Linked DNA regions of Noviherbaspirillum saxi. The protein of the gene in region 2 interacts with the protein of the main gene of each other region in a pairwise test. Links are inferred from orthologs where the notes say so. Each region holds a gene or a part of one and is shown on either strand. Other genes may lie near its edges. The genes, in order: recA and dprA.

Region 1 (7,507 bases), 520 kb from region 2 along the record:
GCTTTGAGATATTGCGTCGTCACGTCGACTGCCATCGCGCTCGCAACCTCGCCGGCGTTGTAGCCGCCCATACCATCGGCAAGAATGGCAATGCCGTCCTCAGGACTGGAAAAGATCGCGTCTTCGTTGTGCGATCTCACCATTCCTGTATCTGTCTTTGCGGCGATTTGGAGTTCGAGCCTGTGTGCCATGTGCGGATTATACGTGCATGACGCGACGATTTTTGAATGCACCAAGGGAGATCGTACGCTGCAGTGCGCAAGCGCTGGCTTTCCTGAAATCCAGAAGTCGTCATATGGGAAAAAGAGCAAATAAAAACGGGGAGTCGAAGCTCCCCGTTTTTATTTCTTCCGGCGAGCGCCGGAGAAAGTCGTATTACAGCGCTGCCTTCAACAACTTCGCCATTTCAGACGGGTTCTTGGTGACCGTGATACCGCAGGCTTCCATGATGTCCAGCTTGGCTTGTGCCGTGTCGTCGCCGCCCGAAATCAGCGCGCCGGCGTGGCCCATGCGCTTGCCCGGTGGCGCGGTGACGCCAGCGATGAAGCCGATGACGGGCTTCTTCATGTTGTCCTTGATCCAGCGTGCTGCATTGGCTTCATCAGGACCGCCGATTTCACCGATCATGATGACGGCGTCGGTGTCCGGATCGTCGTTGAACATGCGCATCACGTCGATGTGCTTCAAGCCGTTGATCGGGTCGCCGCCGATGCCGACTGCGGACGACTGGCCGAGGCCCAGTGCGGTCAGCTGGCCGACTGCTTCATAAGTCAGCGTGCCGGAGCGGGAAACTACGCCGATGCGGCCCTTCTTGTGGATGTGGCCGGGCATGATGCCGATCTTGATTTCGTCCGGCGTGATCAGGCCCGGGCAGTTCGGTCCGAGCAGCAGGGTCTTGCTGCCGGCTTTCGCCATGCGGTCTTTCAGTGCGAGCATGTCACGAACAGGGATGCCTTCGGTAATGCAGATCGCGAGGTCGAGCTCGGCTTCGACCGCTTCCCAGATCGCGTCGGCAGCGCCTGCGGGCGGAACGTAGATCACGGATACGGTTGCACCGGTCTTGTCTTTTGCTTCTTTCACATTCGCGAAGATGGGGATGCCTTCGAAGTCTTCGCCCGCTTTTTTCGGATTGACGCCAGCGACGAATGCATTCTTGCCATTCGCGTAGTCGCGGCACATGCGTGTGTGGAACTGGCCGGTCTTGCCGGTGATGCCTTGCGTAATGACTTTGGTGTCTTTATTGATCAGAATCGACATTTATCTTCCCTCGATTATTTTCCGTTGGCCGCAGCAACGACCTTCTGCGCGGCTTCTTCCATGGTGTCGGCCGAGATGATCGGCAGGCCGGATTCGGCCAGCATCTTCTTGCCGAGGTCTTCGTTGGTACCCTTCATGCGCACGACGAGCGGCACCTTGAGGGAAACGGCCTTGGATGCGGTGATCACGCCTTCGGCGATCACGTCGCAGCGCATGATGCCGCCGAAGATGTTGACCAGGATGGCCTTGAGGCCGGGGTTCTTCAGCATGATCTTGAAGGCTTCAGTGACCTTCTCTGCTGTCGCGCCGCCGCCGACGTCGAGGAAGTTGGCCGGCTCGCCGCCGAACAGCTTGATGGTGTCCATGGTGGCCATGGCCAGACCGGCGCCATTCACCAGGCAGCCGATGTTGCCGTCGAGGGAAATGTAGGCCAGATCGAACTTGGAAGCTTCGACTTCCGCCGGATCTTCTTCGTCCAGATCGCGCATCGCGACGATGTCGGGACGACGGAACAGTGCATTGGAGTCGAAATTGAACTTGGCGTCGAGTGCGATGACCTTGCCGTCGCCGGTCAGGATCAGCGGGTTGATTTCGGCCAGCGAGGAATCGGTTTCCCAGTAGGCTTGGTACAGGCCTTGCAGTTGCTTGCGTGCATCGGCGATGGAGCCGGCCGGTACGCCGATTTTGGCGGAGATGGAATCCGCATCGGCATCGGTCAGGCCGGTAGCCGGATCGATCACGACCTTGTGGATGAGTTCAGGATGCTTTTCCGCGACTTCTTCGATATCCATGCCGCCTTCGCTGGAGGCCATCAAGACCACGCGCTGGCTGACACGGTCGGTCACCATGCTGACGTACAGTTCTTTCTTGATGTCGGCGCCTTCTTCGATCAGCAGGCGACGTACCTTCTGACCATCCGGGCCGGTCTGGTGCGTGACGAGCTGCATGCCCATGATCGCGTCAGCGTATTCCTTGACCTGGTCGAGCGACTTGGCCACCTTGACGCCGCCGCCCTTGCCGCGGCCACCCGCGTGGATCTGCGCCTTGACGACCCAGACCGGGCCTCCAAGAGTTTCGGCCGCCTTGACCGCTTCTTCTACGGAAAAGCACGGGATACCGCGCGGAACCGTCACTCCGTACTTACGGAGGATTTCTTTGCCCTGATACTCATGGATTTTCATGCGAGCTTCCCTTCAGACGCTTAGTAAAAATAACCTTGTTGAAATTAACTTGATTCGGATACTGCCTGTGGTTTTACCGCCCAGCGCGGGTAATACTTCGCGACCGCTTCGCCATCCGTGCGCAAGGCATGGCAGCGGTCTAATTGAAATGGCTTATGAGTCTGGTCGTCCGTGGAAGCGCCGTCGCGGGTGTCGATGACATCGCCGGCAAAAGCCTGAATGGCAGCGGTCGGCAACACTTGCGCCAGCTCCGTGAGATGCGTGCAACCGCTGGTGCCGGACAGCCGCCGTTTGACGCCGTCGCGAAACCCTTTCATCAGGTTCAGGCCAATCAGCTTTTTATAGTCGGGGCCTATGGCGTCGCAATGGCCTGGATACGGTACTGCGTCAGAGACAGCTTCGGCTTCGACCACATTCAGTTGCAAGTCGATGGTGATGCGCAGGTAGAGACTATGGATCGGGTCACCTGCCTGGCGGATGCCTGAGGCAAGCTTGCTGTCTCGTGTCTTGATATCGGAGATATGCGCGTCGAGATCCCACAAGCCATCGTCGCGAGCGAACGCTTCGATCTGGATTGCGCGCGTGTGCTTTAACGCACGGCGGGAAGACGGCGGAGATAAGGGCATAACGACCAATGCCTGTGAAGCGGCTATAAAAATTGCCGCATTTGCGTGTCGCTGTCGCAGTTTCTACGACAGCAGCCGCTCATGCGGCGCTGCAAAAACCACGAAAGTGTAGCACAGGAATTGCGCGAATCGCCATCCTGGTATTTTCAGACGGGAAGAATGCTGGCGAGGGGAAGCTTTTGCACAAATGACAGAACTTCTTGATTATGTCATTCACGCAACGAATATCCAGACCTTGGGTAAAAGGTATATCTTGCACTTACAGGCTTGGAAGGGTTATAGCGTGTCTGCATCTTCTTCAGCGGCACGCATGGCCGCCTGAATCGCAGCATTGGAAAAACCACGTTGCTGCAGAAAGCGCATTTGCTTTGCACGCTCGACCGCATCGGCTGGCGCTTGTTTGAAACGCTTGCTCCACACTTCGCGCGCACGGGAAGCCTCATCTTGCGAAAGGCTGGCTTTGATATCTCCAAGCGCATCGCCGGCAATGCCATGCATTTGGAGCTCGGACAAGATACGGGAATTCCCGAAGCGCGCTACGCGACGATGAATCAGCGATTCGGAAAAACGTGTTTGGGATAGAAATTTGGATGTTTCAAGCCAATCGAGCAAAGCTTCGATGTCGTCGCCATCCTGCGCATAGCGCGCCAGCTTGCGGCCTAGTTCCAGTCGGCTGTGTTCACGTGCGGATAAATACTTCAGAGCCCGCGCCTTCAGGCTCATTTGCAATTTTGCCATGATATATGCGCTAAAAATTCATCGGCTTCCGCAACCTCCGGAAGAAGTGGCCGTTTGGCCCTTGCGGCTCGCGACCCACAAGGATTGCCATTCGTGCCACAGGCTGCTCGATAATGGCATCTGAATGCAGCATAGCACTGCATTCAGGTGCCATTGCTTCGCACGCCAATGAAATATTCCGGCGACAGGCGCGGGCTCTTTCACGTGAAGTAAGCAGTTAAGGATGTGTGGGAGCACCAGGTATGCGCCCTACACAATCACGTCATTGTTGCTGGTTACTCGGAGTCTGATGCGGTAGCAGTTTCGGCTGCAGTTGGGGGCAATTCCCGAACGCCCAGCGATGCACGTACCTTATTTTCAATTTCGCGAGCCAGTTCCGGGTGCTCTTTCAGGTAGTTGCGTGCATTGTCCTTGCCTTGCCCAATCCGTTCGCCGTTATAGCTGTACCAGGCGCCCGATTTTTCGACGATCTTTGCTTCAGAGCCCAGATCCAGGATCTCGCCTTCACGGGAAGTACCTTCTCCGTACAGAATGTCAAAATGCGCTTCCCTGAACGGCGGAGCGACTTTGTTCTTGACTACCTTCACCTTGGTTTCGTTACCAATGACTTCGTCGCCCGACTTGATGGAACCGGTGCGGCGGATATCCAGACGCACGGAGGCGTAAAACTTCAGCGCATTGCCGCCGGTCGTCGTTTCCGGATTACCGAACATCACACCGATCTTCATACGAATCTGGTTGATGAAGATAACGAGGGTATTGGTACGGTTGATGCTGCCTGTCAATTTACGCAGCGCCTGGGACATCAGTCGCGCTTGCAAGCCAGGCAGGGAATCGCCCATGTCGCCTTCGATTTCCGCACGTGGCGTCAATGCCGCTACCGAGTCGACAACAACCAGGTCGACGCTACCGGAGCGCACCAGCGCATCGCAGATTTCCAACGCCTGCTCGCCTGTGTCAGGCTGAGAGATCAGCAACTCAGAGAGATTGACACCCAGTTTTTGGGCATACACCACGTCCAGCGCATGTTCGGCATCGATAAAGGCACAGGTGCCGCCAAGTTTCTGCATCTCTGCAATTGCCTGCAGGGTCAGCGTTGTTTTACCGGAAGATTCCGGACCATAGATTTCAACGACACGGCCACGTGGCAGGCCGCCAACGCCGAGTGCGATATCGAGACCGAGCGAGCCCGTCGAAACCACCTGCACTTCTTCCGCAACGGCGCCGTCCACCATGCGCATCACGGAGCCCTTGCCAAACTGCTTTTCAATCTGCGCAAGCGCTGCCGCAAGAGCCTTGCTTTTTTCGGGATTTTGCGCTGCTTTCTTTTCGTCCATAACAGTGTTCTTTCGACGGTTAAATATTAATGAATAGCGAGTCTCGGATATTGAGGCGCCTTTCAACGTCACAAGGCATACTGTATAAAAAAACAGTGATTGATGCAAGCAGGATTTTCCAATCCCGACAAACTTTATTAAGATGGTAGGCGTGGCTGCCGCCTCCAAGGAATCAGCCGCCTTGCCGACATGGATTAAAGGCAATAGACTTACTTATCTTAGATTGCGGTTCTTTCTATCATGCGCATCCTTCTTGCCGAAGACGACAGTGTACTAGCCGATGGCCTCACTCGCTCCTTGCGGCAATCCGGGTATGCGACCGATTGCGTGAAAAACGGCCTGGAAGCGGATTCCGCACTCTCCACCCAAGATTTCGACTTGCTGATCCTGGATCTTGGCTTGCCGAAAATGCAGGGTCTGGAAGTGCTGCGCCGGCTGCGCGCACGTAATTCACACCTGCCGGTGCTCATTCTTACAGCCGGCGATTCGGTCGAACAGCGGGTAAAGGGACTGGACTTGGGTGCCGATGATTTCATGGCCAAGCCGTTTGCCTTGTCGGAACTCGAAGCACGGGTGCGCGCGCTGACGCGGCGCGGCGCCGGCGGCGGCCCTACGGTCATCAAGCATGGGCCGCTATCCTACGATCAGGTCGGACGTATCGCCTACATGAACGAGCAGATGCTGGACTTGTCGGCCCGCGAACTCGGCCTGCTGGAAGTGCTTTTGCAGCGCACCGGCCGCCTCGTATCGAAGGAACAGCTGGTCGACCACTTGTGCGAGTGGGGCGAAGAGGTCAGCAACAACGCCATCGAAGTGTATGTGCATCGCCTGCGCAAGAAGATCGAATTGGGCGGCGTACGGATCGCGACGGTGCGCGGCCTTGGTTATTGCCTTGAGAAATATTCCGATGCTGCGGCACATGGTGCGCCGGCATCAAGCTGATCCGACTCATGAGCGACACCCCGCGTGAGGATGGCAGCCCGACCGCTTCCGAACTGTCTCCGCTCGCGGCCTATGACGATGTTGCGACCCAACCGGAAGAGCATATACAGCGCTCTCTCTTCGGAGAAATCCTCGACTGGATGCTGGTACCGCTACTGTTGCTGTGGCCGATGAGCATTGCCATCACTTATCTCGTCGCCAAATCGATCGCCAACCATCCTTTCGACCGCGCGCTTGACGACAATGTGATCGTTCTCGCCCAGCAGGTAAAGGAAGTCAACGGCAAAGTGGTGCCGCAATTGCCGGGCCCCGCGCGCGATATCCTGCGCGCCGATGATATCGACAATGTCTTTTTTCAGATTATCGGTCCCAAGGGGGAATTCATCGACGGCGACGATGATCTGCCGCTGCCCGTCGATGAGGAACGACCGCCGACCGGTGCGGTGAAGCTGCGCAACGATACCATGCGCGGCACCGAGGTGCGGGTCGCCTATGTGTATGTCGATCTCAGGCGCTCGCGCAATGCGCCCAAGGCAAGAGAGCCGTATGTGGCACTGGTACAGGTGGCCGAAACGCTGGACAAGCGCGCCCAACTGGCCAATGAAATCATCAAGGGCGTGATCCTGCCGCAGTTCATCATCCTGCCCATCGCTTTGGCCCTGGTGTGGTTCGCACTGTCACGGGGCTTGTCGCCGCTGGCGGAACTGCAGCAACGCATCCGTGCCCGACGGCCGGATGATTTGAGTCCGATCGAATCAGGTCAGGTGCCGGAAGAAATTTCTCCGCTCGTGCGGTCGCTCAACGACTTGCTTGAGCGCCTATCGCAAAGCATAGAAATGCAGAAGCGCTTCATTGCCGACGCTGCGCATCAGATGAAGACGCCTCTGGCCGGCATGCGCATGCAATCCGAGCTGGCGTTGCGCGAAACCCGTCCGGATGAAATCCACCGCTCCCTCGAACAATTATCAAAAAGCTCGGAAACGGCGACACGCCTGGTCAATCAATTGCTGGCCCTGGCACGCGCGGAAAATGAGACACCGGAATCCAAACCGCTCATGCCGCTGGAACTGTCGGAACTGGCGCGCAATGTCGTGCACGATTGGGTGCAGCAATCCTTCACCCAGCGTATCGATCTCGGTTTCGAACAGCCCGGCCACCCGATCATGGTGACGGGGAACGCGGTAATGCTGCGCGAGTTGCTCAGTAATCTGATCGACAATGCGCTGCGGTACACCCCGGCAGGCGGCAGCGTCACGGTACGCGTGCGTGCCAACGTGACCGAAGAGCAGGCGATACTTGAAGTCGAGGACACCGGCCCAGGCATTCCACCGGCCGAGCGCGGCCACGTCTTCGAGCGTTTCTATCGCATCCTGGGCAGCAATGTCGAGGGCAGCGGCCTCGGTTTGTCGATCGTGCGCGAGATCGC
Region 2 (7,588 bases):
TTGCCGGCCATCGCTTCGCGCAGGTCTTCATCATCGAGCAGCTTGCCGGCGCCTTCCATTGCCGACAGCAGCGTCGCTTCCGAATACCGCGCAGGCGGTTTCGTCACCAGGCCGTTGGCGACGACTTTCTCGGTCTTGACCTTTTCATCCTTGGCGACCGGAACCAGCGTGCCGGCATTTTCCTTGTCGTCGTCGTTCGCCGCTTCCTTGCCATAGATCGCCAGCCAACCGGGGTTGGTCATGACCTTGCCTTCAGTCTTGAACTGGTGGCCCGAAACTTCGGTATAGCGCGTCGTGACCTGGAATTCGGCCGCCGGGAAAAACACCGCCATGAAGCGGCGCGTAACCAGGTCGTACAGTTTCTGTTCCGGCTCCGACAGGTTCCTTGGTGCCTGCGTGGTCGGGATGATCGCGAAGTGGTCGCTGATCTTGCTGTTGTCAAAGATGCGCTTGTTCGGCTTGACCCAGCTCTTGTTCAGGATCTGCGACGCAAACTGCTGGTAGTTATGATTTTCCGATACCGTTTCCAGCGTCTGCTTGACGGTGCTGAGGTAATCCTCCGGCAGGTGGCGCGAATCGGTACGCGGATAGGTCAGCACCTTGTGCTTTTCATACAGCGCCTGCGCCAGGCCGAGCGTGTTCTTTGCCGAGAAGCCGAAGCGGGCATTGGCTTCGCGCTGCAGGCTGGTCAAGTCGAACAGTGCCGGCGCAATCTGGGTTGCCGGCTTCGATTCCTCGGTCACCGTACCCTGCTTGCTGCGGCATGCGGCTACGATCGATTCGGCGGCAGCCTTGCTCCACAATCGTTCGGCGCGTTTTTCGGGATCGGTTTCATCCTTCTTGAATTTCGTGTCCAGCCAGCGGCCTTCATAGATGCCGGCCGCGCAGATGAATTCGGCGCGCACTTCCCAATAGTCGCGCGGCACGAATTTCTTGATCTTTTCTTCCCGCTCGACCACGATCGACAAGGTCGGCGTCTGCACGCGCCCGACGGTGGTCAGGTAGAAACCGCCTTCCTTGGAATTGAAGGCCGTCATGGCGCGCGTGCCGTTGATGCCGATCAGCCAGTCGGCTTCGCTGCGGCAGCGCGCGGCATCGGCCAATGGCAGCATTTCGCGATCTTCGCGCAGACGGGCGAAGCCGTCGCGGATGGCACCCTGCGTCATCGATTGCAGCCACAGGCGCTTGAGCGGCTGCTTGGCTTTTGCGTACTGGACGATCAGGCGGAAAATCAGCTCCCCTTCGCGGCCCGCGTCGCAGGCATTGATGAGGGCGCCGACGTCCTTGCGCTTGAGCAGCTTGGTGAGCACCTTGAGGCGCGATTCGGTCTTCGGAATCGGATTGAGGGCGAAATGCGGCGGGATCATCGGCAAATGGGTAAAGGTCCATTTGCCGCGTTTGACGTCGTATTCTTCGGGTACCGCGATTTCGACCAGATGGCCGACCGCGGACGACAGCACGTATTCGTCGGATTCGAAGTACTCATCGTGCTTTGTAAAGCCGCCGAGCGCCTTCGCGATATCGTTCGCGACAGAGGGCTTCTCTGCGATGATGAGGGTCTTGGTCATAAGCGTGTTCTCTTTATAGAGCAGGCGCGGTAACGCGTGGAAGGCAGCCGGTAGGACTTGCTTGAGTGCAATCCCTACTAATATAGCAACTTATCGGGTGAATTAGCGGCCAATGATAAGCGCGTTGCGGGAGAAACCGCAAGCGAGGACAAATGCGAGTGCCCGCTGTGTCCCGGTAAGGCATCCCGGCAACAGCGGGCAGGTGGTATAGATAAGGGCCTGACGCGGCTAGTGCAAGAGGCGCGGTTCTGCGTCTTCGTCGTCGGAAAACAATTCATCAAAGATCAAGCCATCCGGTTCCTTGCCTTGGCTCCAGAGAACCATGAGCACGATTACCTTGATCTTGTCGAGCGACACCTGCGAATCATCACTTGCTGCCAGTGCACGTTCAATGATGATTTCGCGCTGAATCGAGTCGATGACCTTGGCCGATTCCAGAAATTGCAAAAAGCCTATGGTTTCGGTGCCGAGCACATCCATTTCCTGTTGTGCATAGATACGTATGCCAAAGGAAAAGGCGGTTTGTTGCGGGTAGCGATCTGAAAATTCGCTGGTTGCTTCAGCGAGGTCGGTAAGCCAGCCCAGTGCCTTGGAAATCTCTTCTTCCTCGAAGCCGACAGCCGACAATTTCTTGGTCAGGGCTTCCGAGTCCGGGCAGGCGTCGGGGCGGTAATAAGTTTCGTAGAGGTAAACGAGAACGTCGAACATGATTTCACTGTACCGTTAAGGCTAAGGTCCAATTTTCCGGACAGTAACCAGGTTGCGAATAAATGACACTCTCGAGTGCATCTTTTCTTGCATGAAGACACCTGAAGCCAAGAAAAGAGGTGCCATGCCTGCGACAGTACAAAAAATATTGCAGTCTTACAGGTACAGCATATCTTAAAACAGAAAATGCCGACAGCAGGTTTTTGGTATCAGGATGTTGCCAATCGACGGATCATGCCACCTGGAAGTGTTTCCACGCGGCCATCCAATTCATAGGCCAGCAATTGTGCACTCAAGTCGGCAATGCCGATCTTGCAACGCTCTGCAAGCGCGTCGATGTGGACCGGATCATACCCCAACGCGGAAAGTAGTGCGCAGCCGCTGCCATCTTCGCTGGTTTCCTGCCGGGGCGCAGGCGTCAGTCGGGTTGAAAGCTCGCCAAGCTCTTCCAGAATATGCTGGGCCGAATCGACCAGCTTTGCGCCTTGCCGGATCAGCAGATGGCAACCCTTGGACAAGGGCGAATGAATCGATCCCGGAATCGCGAATACATCGCGGCCCTGTTCGGCTGCCATGCGCGCGGTGATGAGCGAGCCCGATTGCGCGGCTGCTTCGATCACCAGCACGCCACGCGACAATCCGGAAATGATGCGGTTGCGGCGGGGGAAGTGCGACGCCGCCGGGCCAGCGCCAAGCGGATACTCGCTGACGATGCAGCCCGAGTCGGCGATCCGGTGCGCCAGTTCATGATTCCTGGCCGGGTAAACCGAATCCGCTCCGGTACCGATGACCGCAACGGTAGACCCGGTTCCGCGCAGCCCGCCGCAATGCGCCGCCGTGTCGATGCCGAGCGCCAGACCCGATACCACCGTCAGTCCGGCCTGGCTGAGGGCTTCGGAAAATTTTTCCGCATTCAGGATGCCTTGCCTGGTCGCGTTGCGGCTGCCGACGACAGCGATGGAAGTCGCGGCGAGCAATTCGTGCCGCCCTTTTATATAGAGCAGCAGCGGCGGGTCGGGGATGTTGAGAAGATGGCGCGGATAGTCGTCATCCGCCAGTGTGACGATCCGGTTGCCGGGGCATGCCGCCCATGCCAGCGTCTTGTCGATCCGGGCGCGCGTGGCATCGGAAAGCGGCAGCAGCAGTGCGCGCGCGACCCGTTCGGATGCGACGGAGGCAAGCGCGTGAAAATCGGTGTTGAAGATATTGTCGGGCAGCCCGAACGCAGCCAATAGCCTGTGTCCGGTGTCAACTCCTACACCAGCGGTCTGCTCGAAGCGTATCCACTGCGCAATGTCCTGCGCCCGATCCGATTGCGTCATGCGAGCCTTGCGTTATTCCGGCGAACGCGCCACATCGCCTATCTGAACCGTGTCAGTGACTTGCATGACCAATCCGTAGGAGATGTTGTCGAACACGCGGAAGATGAACAGGTTGCCGTAGCGGTTGTCCGGAAGCTTGACCTTGGCCTTGCCCCATGATCCGACCGAAAAGAAACCGCGGTCTTCGGTGCGGTCCGGGACCAGTTGGCCGAAACGATAAAGCTCGAGTACGGTGCCTAGGTCGAGTCCATCCTTGCTGCCGCGATTGACGCTAACGATCTGGTTCTGACCCGCCTGCGACACGCCGCCGTAGACTGACATGATGCGCGCATCGACCGGCTTTTCGGGCGGATGCGGCATGTAATTAAGAATAGGGGTGGGCGGCACCGGCAGCAGGCGGTCGCCCACCGCCATTTCTTCCTTGACGGTCACGACGCGGAACACATGCGCTTCATTGGCGACCTTTGCTTCGCGTTCCAGCTTTACGGTGCCCAGGTAGGCGGCTTCATAGCCCATGACTTTGCCGCTCTCCGGATCTTTGAGCGGTGTGCCCGGTCGAAATACCTGGAAAGAGGTGCCGGACTTCAGGTCGCCGCGCACATAGGCCTTGTCATTCTTGCCGAGGATGACGCGCCCTTCGTCGGTCGCCATGATGCGCGGGCCGGTCTTGAGTTCGCCTTCGGAGACGACCAGCGGTTGCGACAGGAAGGGCTCGATCATGTTGGATGGAATTGCCGGCACCGCATTCTGGCCAAGGCCTTCGGTACGCAATTGCGGCGACAGTTTCACCGTCGGTATGCCCGCGCGATCGCTGGCGGAACCGACTGCATTGCCAAGATGAAGACGTCCGGTGGCGCGGTCGAGGTAGACGACCTGGCCTGGATAGATCCAGTGCGGATTGCGTATCTGGTCCCGGTTCAGGCCCCAGACTTGAGGCCAGCACCAGGGATGCTGCAGGAATTTGCCCGAAATGTCCCACAGAGTGTCGCCGCGTACCACCGTATGCTGGTCGGGCGCACTCGGCAGAAATGCACAGCGCGGAGAGATCTTGGCTTCCTCGCCATCCGCCGCATAGCTGGTGGCAGCCGATGCCAGCGCGAGGAAAAGGGCTGCTGTGCTAAACTTTTTCATATATATGTCCGGTGAAAGTGGCCAAGTCGACCCCATCATCTACTGCAGCGAAGTTTACTGCAGCGTATTGTCAACGTGTAAAGAATTCCTGAGACAAAACTTGCCAAATTGAATCAAATTCTGCACATAAATCCTTGAACTAGCAAGAGAAACGACTCGCCGACAAGGTGTGGTTGTTGCGCAAAAGCCGTATGTCCCTATTGAATATTCTTCGTTATCCTGATCCGCGTTTGCACAAGATCGCCAAGCCGGTCGCCATCTTTGACGAGCGCCTGAAAAAACTGGCCGCGGACATGGCGGAAACCATGTATGCCGCTCCCGGGGTAGGCCTTGCCGCGACCCAGATCGACGTGCATGAACAATTGATCGTCATCGATACTTCTGAAACGCACGATCAATTGCGCGTATTTATCAATCCCGAAATCGTTTGGACCAGTGAGGAGCGCCAGGTGTATGACGAAGGCTGCCTGTCCGTACCCGGCGTTTATGACGGGGTCGAACGGCCGGCCCGCGTGAAGGTGAAGGCGCTGGACCTGGAGGGCAAGCCTTTCGAGGTCGAAGCCGACGGTTTGCTCGCGGTATGTATCCAGCATGAAATGGATCACCTGAAGGGCAAGGTATTCGTCGAGTATCTGTCACCGCTCAAGCGCAACCGCATCAAGACCAGGCTGCTGAAGGAAGAGCGCGAGCTGAGCAAGGAAAGGAAAAAGGCCGTCGCGGCGCGCTGATCGGCATCGGGAACGTTCGCGGCAACCGTGTCCTCGGCTTGGCCAGGACCGGAAGCTACCGGGCAAAGCCTTTATACTTCGCGCAATTCCTTCCAACCTGACCTGCCGTTTCCATGAAGATCATCTTTGCCGGTACTCCCGAATTCGCTGCAGTTGCCTTGGAAGCCCTGTGCCAAGCCGGCTTTGACGTTCCATTGGTATTGACGCAGCCGGACCGTCCGGCCGGACGTGGCATGCAATTGCAGGCTTCGCCGGTCAAGCAGTTCGCTATGGAACGCAATATTCCTTTGGCCCAGCCCCAGTCGCTGCGGCTCGATGGCAAATACCCGGCCGTCGCGGAAGAGGCGCATGCGCTGCTGCATGCGACACCGCACGATGCAATGGTGGTTGCCGCTTACGGACTCATCCTGCCGCGCAGCGTGCTCGATATTCCAGCGCACGGCTGCATCAATATCCATGCATCGCTATTGCCGCGCTGGCGTGGTGCGGCACCGATTCATCGTGCGATCGAAGCAGGCGACCAGGAAACCGGCGTGACCATCATGCAGATGGAAGAGGGGCTGGATACCGGGCCGATGCTGCTCAAGGAAAGCCTGAGCGTCGCCGGCGATGATACGACCGGCACGCTGCACGACAAGCTGGCCGCACTCGGCGGTCGCCTGATCGTCGAAGCGCTGCGCAGACTGGAACAGGGGCAGTTACAGGCGATCGCCCAACCCGAGCAGGGCACGACCTATGCGGCAAAAATCGCAAAGGATGAAGCTGCGCTGGATCTGACGCAATCGGCCAGCGTCCTGCACAGAAAAATCCGCGCATTCAATCCCTTTCCCGGCGCGGCCGCAATGTTTAACGGCACTCCCGTCAAGCTATGGCGAGCCGAGCCGGCCTCCATATCAACTGGCGCCACATCGGGGCAGGTGCTGGCGGCCAATGCCCGGGATGGTGTGGTGATTGCCTGCGGCGAAGGCGCGTTGCGCGTGCATGAACTGCAGAAGCCGGGAGGCAAACGCTTGCCGGCTGCCGAATTCCTCAAAGGCTTTCCGCTCGAAGGCGGGCGCTTCGATTGACAACTCGGGCATTGATTACGCAGCCGCAACCGAACCGGGCGCTACCGGCAGCGCGAGCACGCTATCTGTCGGCACCACTTCACCGAAGGCATCGCTGATTTCAGTCAGGGCCGCGCGGTGCAGTTCGGCGTGACCGATAATGCCGCCATCCCAAGCCTCGATATCCCTTGTCGCACAGGCGTCGCCCGCGACCAGCACTTGGTAACCGAGCGGCTTGGCGTCGCGCGCGGTGGTGGAAATGCACATATGCGTCATCAGCCCGCACAGGACCAGGGTTTTGATCCCGCGCGCCTGCAGGCGCTGATGCAGATCGGTGCTGGCAAAACTGCTTGCAGTGGTTTTTTGCACCAGCAAATGTTGTGGCCGAGGTGCCATGTCTGCGTGGAAGGCTGCGCGGTCGCTGTCCTTGGGAAACAACGCCCCGCCGGCCGGCCCCAGGTGCTGTACATGGATGACCGCAATACCATGGCGGTCGCCGAAATCGACCAGTTGTCGGGCCCGGGACATCGCGGCTTTCCCGTCAGGGATGGGCAGGCGGCCACCATCGAAGTATTCCATCTGAAAATCGATAACGATCAAAGCGGTGGTAGCTGCAGCCAGTTGATCAGTCGAAGGCACTCCGGAAATGGTGCGCATGGTGGGATGGAACATGATGGCTCCTTGTCGAAAAGTGAAGGTCATGCCATCGTATTGGCGATCTGATTGCTTGCCAATCTGCCAAAACGCACATAATTTGTGCAGAAATCGCACAAATAGTGACGCTTTGTCTTGTCCGCCAGCATGTTGTTACCTTGGCGTTAAGAAAGGTGCTGTCGATAGCCGCTTACCCAAGGTATTGATTTCACGTATAATTTTTTCTGCGCCGATTTGATTGGAAAAGTCAAAACCCAGCTTGCGGGCGCCAGGGTCCAGCCCCATACCAAATGCAGCTAAAGCGGAAAGCCAAACCCGGTCCCGCTTTGCAGGCCGGGTTTTTTGCATTCAAGGGATAACATGAAACGCGACGCCATTTCCTCCACCGAAGCGCTATTGCGCGATCTGCTGTCACAACGCATCCTGATTCT

Evidence for each region.
Region 1: the proteins of dprA (region 2) and recA interact in binary tests that used the Bacillus subtilis proteins (3 or more experiments, as listed by UniProt). The link is inferred for Noviherbaspirillum saxi from one-to-one orthologs.

What each region holds. Positions count from the first base shown.
Region 1 is NZ_QYUO01000001.1:944,461-951,967, reverse strand. The notes cover bases 3,109-5,886. They hold recA (recombinase RecA), read right to left. Parts: upstream 5,140-5,886; coding sequence 4,078-5,139; downstream 3,109-4,077. Other genes in these bases: D3871_RS04575 (response regulator transcription factor), read left to right, coding at 5,380-5,886; recX (recombination regulator RecX), read right to left, coding at 3,341-3,802. Also shown: D3871_RS04605 (Stp1/IreP family PP2C-type Ser/Thr phosphatase), read right to left, coding at 1-191; sucD (succinate--CoA ligase subunit alpha), read right to left, coding at 376-1,257; sucC (ADP-forming succinate--CoA ligase subunit beta), read right to left, coding at 1,272-2,438; D3871_RS04590 (DUF2889 domain-containing protein), read right to left, coding at 2,483-3,064; more of D3871_RS04575, read left to right, coding at 5,887-6,081; D3871_RS04570 (sensor histidine kinase), read left to right, coding at 6,090-7,507. UniProt on the Bacillus subtilis protein: Multifunctional protein involved in homologous recombination, DNA repair and competence.
Region 2 is NZ_QYUO01000001.1:421,660-429,247, forward strand. What follows is about bases 1,543-4,401. They hold dprA (DNA-processing protein DprA), read right to left. Parts: upstream 3,599-4,401; coding sequence 2,486-3,598; downstream 1,543-2,485. Other genes in these bases: D3871_RS02095 (DNA topoisomerase III), read right to left, coding at 1,543-1,568; D3871_RS02100 (Smg family protein), read right to left, coding at 1,797-2,276; D3871_RS02110 (LysM peptidoglycan-binding domain-containing protein), read right to left, coding at 3,611-4,401. Also shown: more of D3871_RS02095, read right to left, coding at 1-1,542; more of D3871_RS02110, read right to left, coding at 4,402-4,729; def (peptide deformylase), read left to right, coding at 4,921-5,457; fmt (methionyl-tRNA formyltransferase), read left to right, coding at 5,571-6,524; D3871_RS02125 (cysteine hydrolase family protein), read right to left, coding at 6,540-7,175; metH (methionine synthase), read left to right, coding at 7,518-7,588. UniProt on the Bacillus subtilis protein: Protein that helps load RecA onto ssDNA during transformation. Binds cooperatively to circular ssDNA, is able to bridge different segments of DNA. Favors the loading of RecA onto SsbA- or SsbB-coated ssDNA and formation of RecA-DNA filaments.